3 regions of the Rahnella sp. CFA14(1/10) genome follow, and region 1 is predicted to be linked to each of the others. Evidence: predicted binding sites of a transcription regulator. Region 1 holds the regulator's gene; each other region holds the start of a gene.
What was found. Region 1 encodes Fur, which represses iron uptake genes when iron is present. Its sites were predicted from a motif close to ATAATAATGAGAACNACTATCAA; they were not measured.
Positions count from the first base shown of each region.

Region 1 (3,285 bases):
AGAATTGTTAACAAAGCGGCCCTGATGGTAATATTTTTTAAAAACTGCACGATATGCCTCTCTCGAAACATGACTGTTTCTGGCCTGAGGATTGAGGGGGATGCGGAGAATCAAGACAGGTAACCAGCAGGCAAGTGCCCCAGGACATGTTTGAACACCTCTCCGGGCATCGATTTCTTTATTATGTTGAGATTGCTCTCGCATCATCTATCGGCGGAATATTCTCGAAATTTAGTATTGTGACGACTTATTTCTTCAATTTGCGTTTGACCTTATTCAGCCTGAGGTTAACGCACCCTGCGTGAAAGCACACAAAGGCGATAACACTTAAAAATATTGCCCGATAAACTTATTCCCCAGCTAAGAAGGCGAGCAGAAGCATATTCTCCGCCGCACGAGTTTGCTATCATCTGCATTATTATTGCCTGCGTTGCAGAGCACTTCATTGAGAACAAGAGGTTAGGTAATCTTATGGCCGTTGTAGGTATCTTCTTTGGATCCGATACAGGTAACACCGAAAACATCGCAAAAATGATCCAGAAACAGTTGGGTAAAGATGTTGCAGAGGTGCATGACATTGCGAAGAGCAGCAAAGAGGATCTGGAAAAATTCGATATTTTGCTTATCGGTATTCCAACCTGGTATTACGGTGAAGCGCAGTGTGACTGGGACGACTTTTTCCCAACGCTGGAAGAGATAGATTTCGAAGGTAAGCTGGTTGCACTGTTTGGCTGTGGTGACCAGGAAGACTATGCCGAATATTTTTGCGATGCACTGGGCACCGTGCGCGATATCATTGAGCCACGCGGCGCAGTGATTGTCGGACACTGGCCTACCGAAGGGTATCACTTTGAAGCCTCTAAAGGCCTGGCTGATGATAAGCATTTCATAGGCCTGGCAATTGACGAAGATCGCCAGCCGGAACTGACCAGTGAACGTGTTGATGCCTGGGTGAAACAGATCACAGAAGAACTCAGCCTTTCTGAAATTATTGGCTAAAAACCCTGTTGGCCCTGAGGATTTATTCTACAATTGAAGGGCCAAACTATTACTGAAATTAACAATTTAACTGCTACAAAATTGTAACTTTCGGTCGTATCAAGGTACACTGAGTTCCTCTGTTTTTTCTATCGATCAAGTCGTTGCATTACCAATGTGACCGGCAAATTGTGATCTTTATTAACAGGCTATCGTTGACGACAATTGGCACACTTGCGTAAACGAAGAGACTAAACGAATAATTTGTGCCGCCGATGCCACAGGCTGCATGCCTCAACTTGATTAGCACATAGTAACAGGACTGAATCCGCATGACTGACAACAACACCGCACTGAAGAAAGCTGGCTTAAAAGTCACGCTTCCGCGCCTCAAAATCCTGGAAGTGCTGCAAGCGCCGGAAGGTCATCACGTTAGTGCGGAAGATCTTTACAAGCAATTAATTGATATGGGTGAAGAAATTGGCCTGGCAACGGTTTACCGCGTTCTGAACCAGTTCGACGACGCCGGTATCGTTACCCGTCATAATTTCGAAGGCGGCAAGTCCGTATTCGAACTGACTCAGCAGCATCACCACGATCACCTCATCTGCCTGGATTGCGGACGTGTAATCGAATTTCGTGATGAGTATATTGAAGGCCGTCAGCGTGAGATTGCTAAGAAACACGGCATCAAACTGACCAACCATAGTCTGTATCTCTATGGTCATTGTGAAGCAGGTGATTGCCGCGAAGATGAGTCTTTGCACAACGATAAACCTGCGCACTAATATGGCATGTGGCAACCCCGTTGCCGACAGGCTGTGAATTCATTAACCGCTGAAAAGCGGTTTTTTTATGTCTGGATTTCAGCAACCCTAAAAAAACCCCGGCACGCCGGGGTTTGATTTCTGCGATTCGTTTTACGGTTTCGGAGCGTTATTGGCCCGGATTTCCTGCCATATCTTTCCGCAATCTGCGGCATACGCCTGACCATTACCGGTTTTGCGTGCCGTAAGACACTGCTGGTAATCCACCACGCGAACCGTTTCCTGTTCCGCAAATTTTTGGTGGGCTTTTTCCTGTTTCAGCACATTCAGCACCGCCTGACAGGATGCCAGTTTATCCGGATTGCCTTCCGCTGTATTAATACAGGCGCTGTAAGCCTCACGCGTTTTGGATATTTCAGCCTGACCGGCTGTCGGCGCACAACCCGCCAGCAGAACAGCGGATACCACGGTCATCAATAATTTATTCATCGACATAGCGACCTCAGAAAATAGTGAATGGAGCGATAACGATGAATTTCACGTCTTTTTCATCCTGGAAAATATTGCCGTATCCGCCGCCCCAGCTTGGAATATCCGAATGATTGTCATACTGGGTGTAATGCAGTTTGAACAATGTCCCTTTCGCACGGCCTTCCTGAATGGTGTACAGCGCATCCAGACTCCAGGCGCTTTCTTTCAGGCGCTGACTCTGGTCGTAAGCCGCGTTAGTGCTCGGCCTGGCATCCCATGCATAAACATAGGAGCCACCGACGGCTAAGCCCGGTAAATCCCATTTTGCCAGGTCATACAACACGCCTGCATATACTGCTTTTTCACCGTTAGCGTTGAAGTCCGAACGGTTGTCCCACCACACATCAAGACGGCCGTTTGAAGAGGAATACGTCGGCGTCATACGTTGCAGGAAGTAACCCTGGTTCCCTTCCGCTTTCACCATCGTCCCTTCCAGACGCCAGTTGAACTGACCCGTGGTATAGCCGAAAGTTAATGCCTGCAACCAGGCCAGACCATCATACAAACTGTTTGGATCATTTTTGTCGCTGATACGATCTTCTGCCCCATAGAACTGATAGCTGGTAGTCAGCGGATTGCCCAGCAAATCTATTTTGTACGAGGCTTTGCCAAAGTACTGATCGACATAACTTTCAGCCTGACCAAACGCGCCTTCCAGCACGAAGTCATTTTTAAAGTCATATTTCGCACCGAGGGAGTGAATATAAGAAACGCCGGTTTTCTTATCATTCTGGCGGAAATCATCCATTTCCAGATGCCAGGGCGATTTATATTCGTCGGCCCACATATAGGAGAAACTCAGTTCACCCGCATCACCGAAATCATGTTTATACCCGGCTTCCGCACCGCGATAAGTCCCCGGCATGAAGCTCCAGTGCGGTGCGATCAACGTCTGCCCTGTGGGCTGAATATAGCCCGCATGTCCCCAGAATCCGCCATATTTAAATTTACCGGCCGCTTTGTAGAGACTGACCCCGCCTTTATCACCTGAGTAATCCTCGTCATAAGC
Region 1 is NZ_SEWS01000001.1:677,732-681,016, forward strand. It holds gene EVX52_RS03385 (methyl-accepting chemotaxis protein) at 1-50, opposite strand, end outside; gene fldA (flavodoxin FldA) at 472-999, shown strand; gene fur (ferric iron uptake transcriptional regulator) at 1,311-1,766, shown strand; gene chiQ (ChiQ/YbfN family lipoprotein) at 1,899-2,234, opposite strand; gene EVX52_RS03405 (OprD family outer membrane porin) at 2,248-3,285, opposite strand, start outside.

Region 2 (3,285 bases), 670 kb from region 1:
TATATTTTGGGCGGACGCAGTCTGGGCAGCGTGGTCACGGCGCTGTCCGCCAGTGCTTCCGACATGAGTGGCTGGTTGTTAATGGGGCTGCCGGGTGCGATTTTTATTTCCGGCATTTCGGAAAGTTGGATCGCGATTGGTCTGACTATCGGCGCATACCTGAACTGGAAACTGGTGGCGGGGCGGCTACGTGTACACACCGAAGCCAATAACAATGCGCTGACGTTGCCGGATTACTTTACGCATCGTTTTGAAGATTCGAGCAAGCTGCTGCGCATTATTTCCGCGATTGTGATTTTGGTGTTCTTCACCATTTATTGTGCCTCCGGCATCGTGGCCGGTGCACGTCTGTTTGAAAGCACCTTCGGCATGACGTACCAGACCGCGCTGTGGGCCGGCGCGGCGGCGACTATCCTTTATACCTTTATCGGCGGTTTTCTGGCCGTCAGCTGGACCGATACCGTGCAGGCCAGCCTGATGATTTTCGCACTGATCCTGACACCGGTTATCGTCATCCTCGCCGTTGGCGGCATTGATACCTCGATGATGGTCATCAAAGCCAAAAATCCTGAATACACTGATATGTTTAAGGGCATGAATCTGGTGGCGATACTGTCATTGCTGGGCTGGGGGCTGGGCTATTTCGGTCAGCCGCACATTCTGGCGCGTTTCATGGCGGCCGATTCTCACTTCACTATCCGCAGAGCGCGCCGTATCAGCATGACATGGATGATTTTATGTCTGGCAGGTACCATCGCTGTAGGATTCTTCGGCATCGCGTACTTCAGCAATAATCCGGCTGAAGCGGGCAACGTGACGCAAAACGGTGAGCGCGTGTTCATCGAGCTGGCGAAAATTCTGTTCAACCCGTGGATTGCCGGGATCTTGTTGTCCGCTATTCTGGCAGCGGTCATGAGTACCCTGAGTTGTCAGCTACTGGTGTGTTCAAGCGCCATTACTGAAGATTTCTACAAAGCTTTTCTGCGAAAAGGCGCGAGTCAGCGCGAACTTGTGTGGGTGGGGCGTGCAATGGTGCTGATCGTGGCGCTGATTGCTATTGCGCTGGCTGCCAACCCGCAAAACCGGGTTCTCGGTTTGGTCAGTTATGCCTGGGCCGGTTTCGGTGCCGCATTCGGGCCGGTGATCCTGATTTCCGTGATGTGGAAACGTATGACGCGTAACGGTGCACTGGCGGGGATGTTGGTCGGTGCAATAACGGTGATCCTTTGGAAACAATATGGCTGGGCTGAATTATACGAAATCATTCCCGGTTTCATTTTCGCGTCACTGGCTATCTGGATTGTCAGCCTGACGGGGCGTAAGCCTTCCGCCGCTGTTGAGCAGCGTTTCACCGCCGCGGAAGCGGAATATAAAACTGTTTAACCGATAATCTCCTGTTGTGTCACTCAGACCGGGGTCATTCAGGCCCCGGTTTTCAGCATTATCCGCCGCATAAGCCTTCCGTCTGATTTTTTCATGTGTATTTACCGATCCCCTTTCAAAAAAAGGATCGGTTGCCTCTTGTATTTCTTTTGGCAAGAATGATAATCACTATCGTTTCTTTTTACTTTTCTTTACAGAGGCCTCATACATTCTGTGGTTCGTCAGAATTCAGGGGCCGGGAGCTCGTCATGTTCGTTCCGTTTCTCATTATGTTTCGCGAAGGGCTGGAAGCTGCGCTGATCGTCAGCCTGATTGCCAGCTACCTCAAACGGACGCAACGCGGGCAGTGGCTCGGTGTGGTCTGGATTGGCGTTTTCATCGCCGCTGCGCTGTGCCTGGCGCTCGGTCTTTTCATCAATGCCACGACCGGTGAGTTTCCGCAAAAACAACAGGAGCTGTTTGAAGGTATCGTCGCCGTCGTCGCGGTGTGCATTCTGACATACATGGTGTTCTGGATGCGCAAAGTGTCACGGTCTATCAAAGTGCATCTGGAAGGGGCGATTGATCATGCGCTGAATTCCGGTCGCGGTCAGGGCTGGGCACTGGTTGCGATGGTGTTTTTTGCGGTTGCGCGTGAAGGGCTGGAATCGGTGTTTTTCCTGCTGGCAGCCTTCCAGCAAGACGTGGGTATTGAAGCCCCGATCGGTGCAGTGCTTGGCCTCGGCGCGGCCATCGTGCTGGGTTTCCTGATTTATTACGGCGGCGTGAAACTGCATCTGGCGAAGTTTTTCAAATGGACCAGCCTGTTCATCCTGTTTGTCGCCGCCGGACTGGCTGCGGGCGCTATCCGCGCGTTCCACGAAGCGGGGTTGTGGAACCGTATGCAGGACATTGCCTTTGATCTGAGCGGGACTTTATCCACACACTCTTTATTTGGCACCTTGCTGGAAGGGATGTTCGGGTATCAGGAAGCGCCGACGGTCAGCGAAGTTGCGGTGTATTTCCTGTATCTGATCCCCGCGCTGTTCCTGTTCTTTATTCCACAGAGTAAATCGCCTGTGGCTGCGCCGGTTTCTGCCGGGCAAAAAACACAACGTTAATTTTATCAACTTCATTCCTCATTTTGCCCTTGCCACGGAGTTACACATGCCACATTTTCGCCGTAAAGCTTTACAGATCGCCCTGTTGTCCCTGCCGGCCTTTGCGCTGAGCGCCAACGCGCTGGCTGCTGATGTTCGTCAGGTCAAAATTGCTGTTAATGACAAACAATGTGAACCGATGACGCTGACCGTGCCGGCCGGTAAAACTCAGTTTGTTATCCATAACAACAGTCAGAAAAACCTGGAATGGGAAATCCTCAAAGGCGTGATGGTGGTGGAAGAACGTGAAAACGTGGCGCCGGGTTTCACGCAGAAAATGACGGCTAACCTTGAGCCGGGCGAATACGACATGACCTGCGGCCTGCTGAGCAATCCGAAAGGTAAACTGACGGTTACCGCTGAAGGTACGGCCGCTTCCGGCAAGCCTGACGCCATGGCGCTGGTCGGCCCGATTGCGGAATACAAAGTGTATGTGACTCAGCAGGTGGCTGAACTGGTGGCACATACCAAAGCCTTTACGGACGCGGTGAAGAAGGGCGATCTGGCGAAAGCGCAATCCCTGTACGCTTCTACCCGTGTTTACTATGAGCGCATCGAACCGATTGCCGAACTGTTCTCTGATCTGGACGGCAGCATCGATGCCCGTGAAGATGATTTCGAGAAAAAAGCCGAAGATCCTAACTTCACCGGTTTCCACCGTCTGGAGAAAATCCTTTTCGCTGACAAAACCACCCAGGGCACCGAACCGTTTGCCGACAAGCTGTATGCCGATACCGTTGATTTGCAAAAACGTATCGCAGAG
Region 2 is NZ_SEWS01000001.1:9,796-13,080, reverse strand. It holds gene putP (sodium/proline symporter PutP) at 1-1,383, shown strand, start outside; gene efeU (iron uptake transporter permease EfeU) at 1,632-2,483, shown strand; gene efeO (iron uptake system protein EfeO) at 2,530-3,285, shown strand, end outside.
Region 2: the regulator Fur is predicted to act here: its motif matches at 1,536-1,558, upstream of efeU (iron uptake transporter permease EfeU).

Region 3 (3,285 bases), 290 kb from region 1:
GTGGATTGGGTTGCTCTGCTATTTACTGCTTAAACCGCTCCGGTTGCAAGCGTATTTGTGAATTTTCTTCGCTCCTGCCTGGCTGCTTTATCGATGTTACGGCCGGGGCGGTAAGTGAAACTGCACGATAAGTATGCGAACGGCATGCAAAATAACGATTTTTGCTCATAACATCTTGTCGTGGGCTAGCCGATGCGCTGTTATGAAGATGAATGCACATCAATCAATACACTGGCCAAATAGAACAGGAAATGTCATGCCAAAATTAAAAGGGTTGTATCCGCCCAGGGAAGCTTATGCCAGTGGCATGCTTGATACGGGGGATGGTCACCAAATTTACTGGGAGCGCAGCGGAAACCCGAAAGGCAAGCCAGCAGTATTTCTCCACGGCGGGCCCGGTGGCGGTTGTTCATCGGTACACCGTCAATTGTTTGATCCCAATGATTACGACGTCATGCTGTTTGACCAGCGTGGATGCGGACGCTCAAAACCGCACGCCAGTCTGGAAAACAATACAACCTGGCATCTGGTCGAAGATATTGAGCGTTTGCGTAAAATGGCCGGCGTTGACCAATGGCTGGTGTTTGGGGGTTCATGGGGTTCAACGCTGGCGCTGGCGTATGCTCAGACGCATCCTGAACATGTCAGTGAGATGGTATTGCGCGGGATTTTCACGTTACGTAAGCAGGAGCTGTCCTGGTATTATCAGGACGGGGCTTCCCGTTTCTTCCCGGAAAAGTGGCAACGTATTTTGTCGATTCTTTCGCAAGAAGAACGTAAAAACGTGATTGCTTCTTACCGGGCCCGTCTGACATCCGGCGATCGCGCTGTTCAGCTTGAGGCCGCTAAAATCTGGAGCCTGTGGGAAGGGGAAACCGTGACGCTGCTGCCTGCGGAAGGTGCGGCATCCTTTGGTGAGGACAATTTCGCGCTGGCGTTTGCCCGTATTGAAAACCACTATTTTACGCATCTGGGTTTTCTGGAAAGTGATGACCAGTTGTTGAAAAATGTCGAACGTATTCGCCACATTCCGGCCGTCATTGTGCATGGTCGCTATGATATGGCATGCCAGGTGCAAAATGCGTGGGATCTGGCGCAGGTATGGCCGGAAGCGGAGTTGCACATCATTGAGGGGGCTGGTCATTCGTTCGACGAGCCCGGCATTCTCGATCAACTGATCCGTACCAACCAGCGTTTCGCCGCGCGGCGCTAACCTTCCCCTGCGACTCCCGTTTACTTTTGCTTTGGCTCATAAGGTAAGCGGGAGAACTTATGTGATTCCCCGCGATAAAACATCACCCGTTCCCGAAAATAGGTGCGCAGATGCGCAGGCTGCTCGCGTTCCGCCATCTCAGCGACAACCGGCATGTTGTAGCGTTCTTTAAAGGCCACCGCGGAGGCCGCAAGATCGACGTTGATACGATCCATTTCTTCTTTGCTGATTTCAGCCAGATTGATGCTCATAACTGCTTCCTGATGATCGATTTTGCCACATTGTACCCGAGGCTGGGGTCAGCGTGAATATTGCGATTTTGCTTTTATTTCCGCGCAGCTAACAAAGAATGCGGATAATTCTAATGAGTGAATAAGAACCATTCACAAAAGGTAAATGATAAATATCTACAATAAGGCGGGGTAATTAATATCGCAAATAAGAATGATTCCTTTTTAATACGCTTGTGTATGTTAATGATTATCATTTTTGGATATTTTATTTTTTAAAAATACTCATTAAATCAGTGGATTAAATTAAATTGTTATTGCGGTGAATATTAATGTGAATCGGGTGTTTTTATTTTGTATTGATACGGGCATAATGCAGATAAATAAATCCCCCACCTGCTTTAATTTAATTTATGGAGCCGTGCCGTGCTTAAAAAAGAAATGATTGATCAGCTTAATGAACAGCTGAACCTCGAGTTTTATTCTGCCAATTTATATTTGCAGATGAGTGCATGGTGCAGCGACAAAGGTTACGAAGGTGCCGCTGCTTTCCTGAAACAGCATTCAATGGAAGAAATGGACCATATGCATCGCCTGTTCAAATACGTCAGCGATACCGGTGCTCTGCCTTTGCTGGGGGCGATTGCCGCTCCGCCGGTTGCCTTTGAATCCCTGACCGATCTGTTCAAGCAAACTTACGAACATGAGCAACTGATCACGCAGAAAATCAATGAACTGGCTGATCTGTCCATGACGCTGAAAGATTATTCTTCCTTCAACTTCCTGCAATGGTACGTTGCTGAGCAGCATGAAGAAGAGACGCTGTTCAAATCTGTCCTTGATAAACTGGCACTGGTCAGCAATACCGGTAACGGTTTGTTCTTCGTTGATAAAGATCTCAAAAATATGGTGGCACAAACCCCGGCAGGCTAATTTCCGATCAGGGGTGTCCACAAAAACGCAGAGTGCTTCCGCCTCTGCGTTTTTTTATGTCTTTTTGGCAAACGTTTTACGGCAGTTTGCGCTAAAGTGACGGCGTTATAAATTCATCGTTAAGCAAGCCAAGGAATCATCGTGTTCAAAAAAACCACTTCTCTTTGCCGTGTCCTGACAGTCTCAGCCGTTATGCTGAGCGGATTTATCTCACAGCAAGCTTCTGCTCATGCTCATCTGAAAACGGAAACCCCTGCGGCAGATTCGGTTTTAACCGTCAGCCCGACTGAACTGTCTCTCGGATTCAGTGAAGGCATCGAGCCTGATTTCAGCAAGATCACCCTGACGGATGCCAGCCAGAAAGCGGTTAAAACCGGTAAAATGGCGCTGGCAGCGAATGATAATACTCAGGCCGTTCTGCCACTCTCCGATGCGTTGCATGCGGGAAAATATATTGTTTCGTGGAACGTTGTCTCCGTCGATGGTCATAAAACGCACGGTCAGTACAGCTTCACTGTTAAATAAGCGATGAGTCTGACTGTACTTTTCGTTCTGTGTCGGTTTGCGCATTTTGCTTCGCTGATGCAAATCTTTGGGTTGAGTGTTTTTTGTTCGCTGCTGACACCTGCCGGTTTCTCAGCTGTGTTGCTGCGCAAAAACCAGACCCTGATGATCTGCTCTGCTTTTGTCGCGGCTGTGACTTCGGTCGGTATGCTGGCGATTCAGGCTGCGCTGATGGGCAACGGATGGGGCGATGCGCTGAACCTGAATGTCTGGTTGCTGGTGTTAACAACGGCATTTGGTGAAGTCTGGCGCTGGCATTTATTACTGACGGCCGCGCTGTTGCTGGTGCTTCTGATGGACTGGCTGCCTGTGCGGAATATGCTGATTTTCCTATGCTCATTCGGT
Region 3 is NZ_SEWS01000001.1:384,754-388,038, reverse strand. It holds gene pip (prolyl aminopeptidase) at 257-1,213, shown strand; gene EVX52_RS01915 (DNA polymerase III subunit theta) at 1,234-1,464, opposite strand; gene ftnA (non-heme ferritin) at 1,870-2,376, shown strand; gene copC (copper homeostasis periplasmic binding protein CopC) at 2,515-2,901, shown strand; gene copD (copper homeostasis membrane protein CopD) at 2,905-3,285, shown strand, end outside.
Region 3: the regulator Fur is predicted to act here: its motif matches at 1,684-1,706, upstream of ftnA (non-heme ferritin).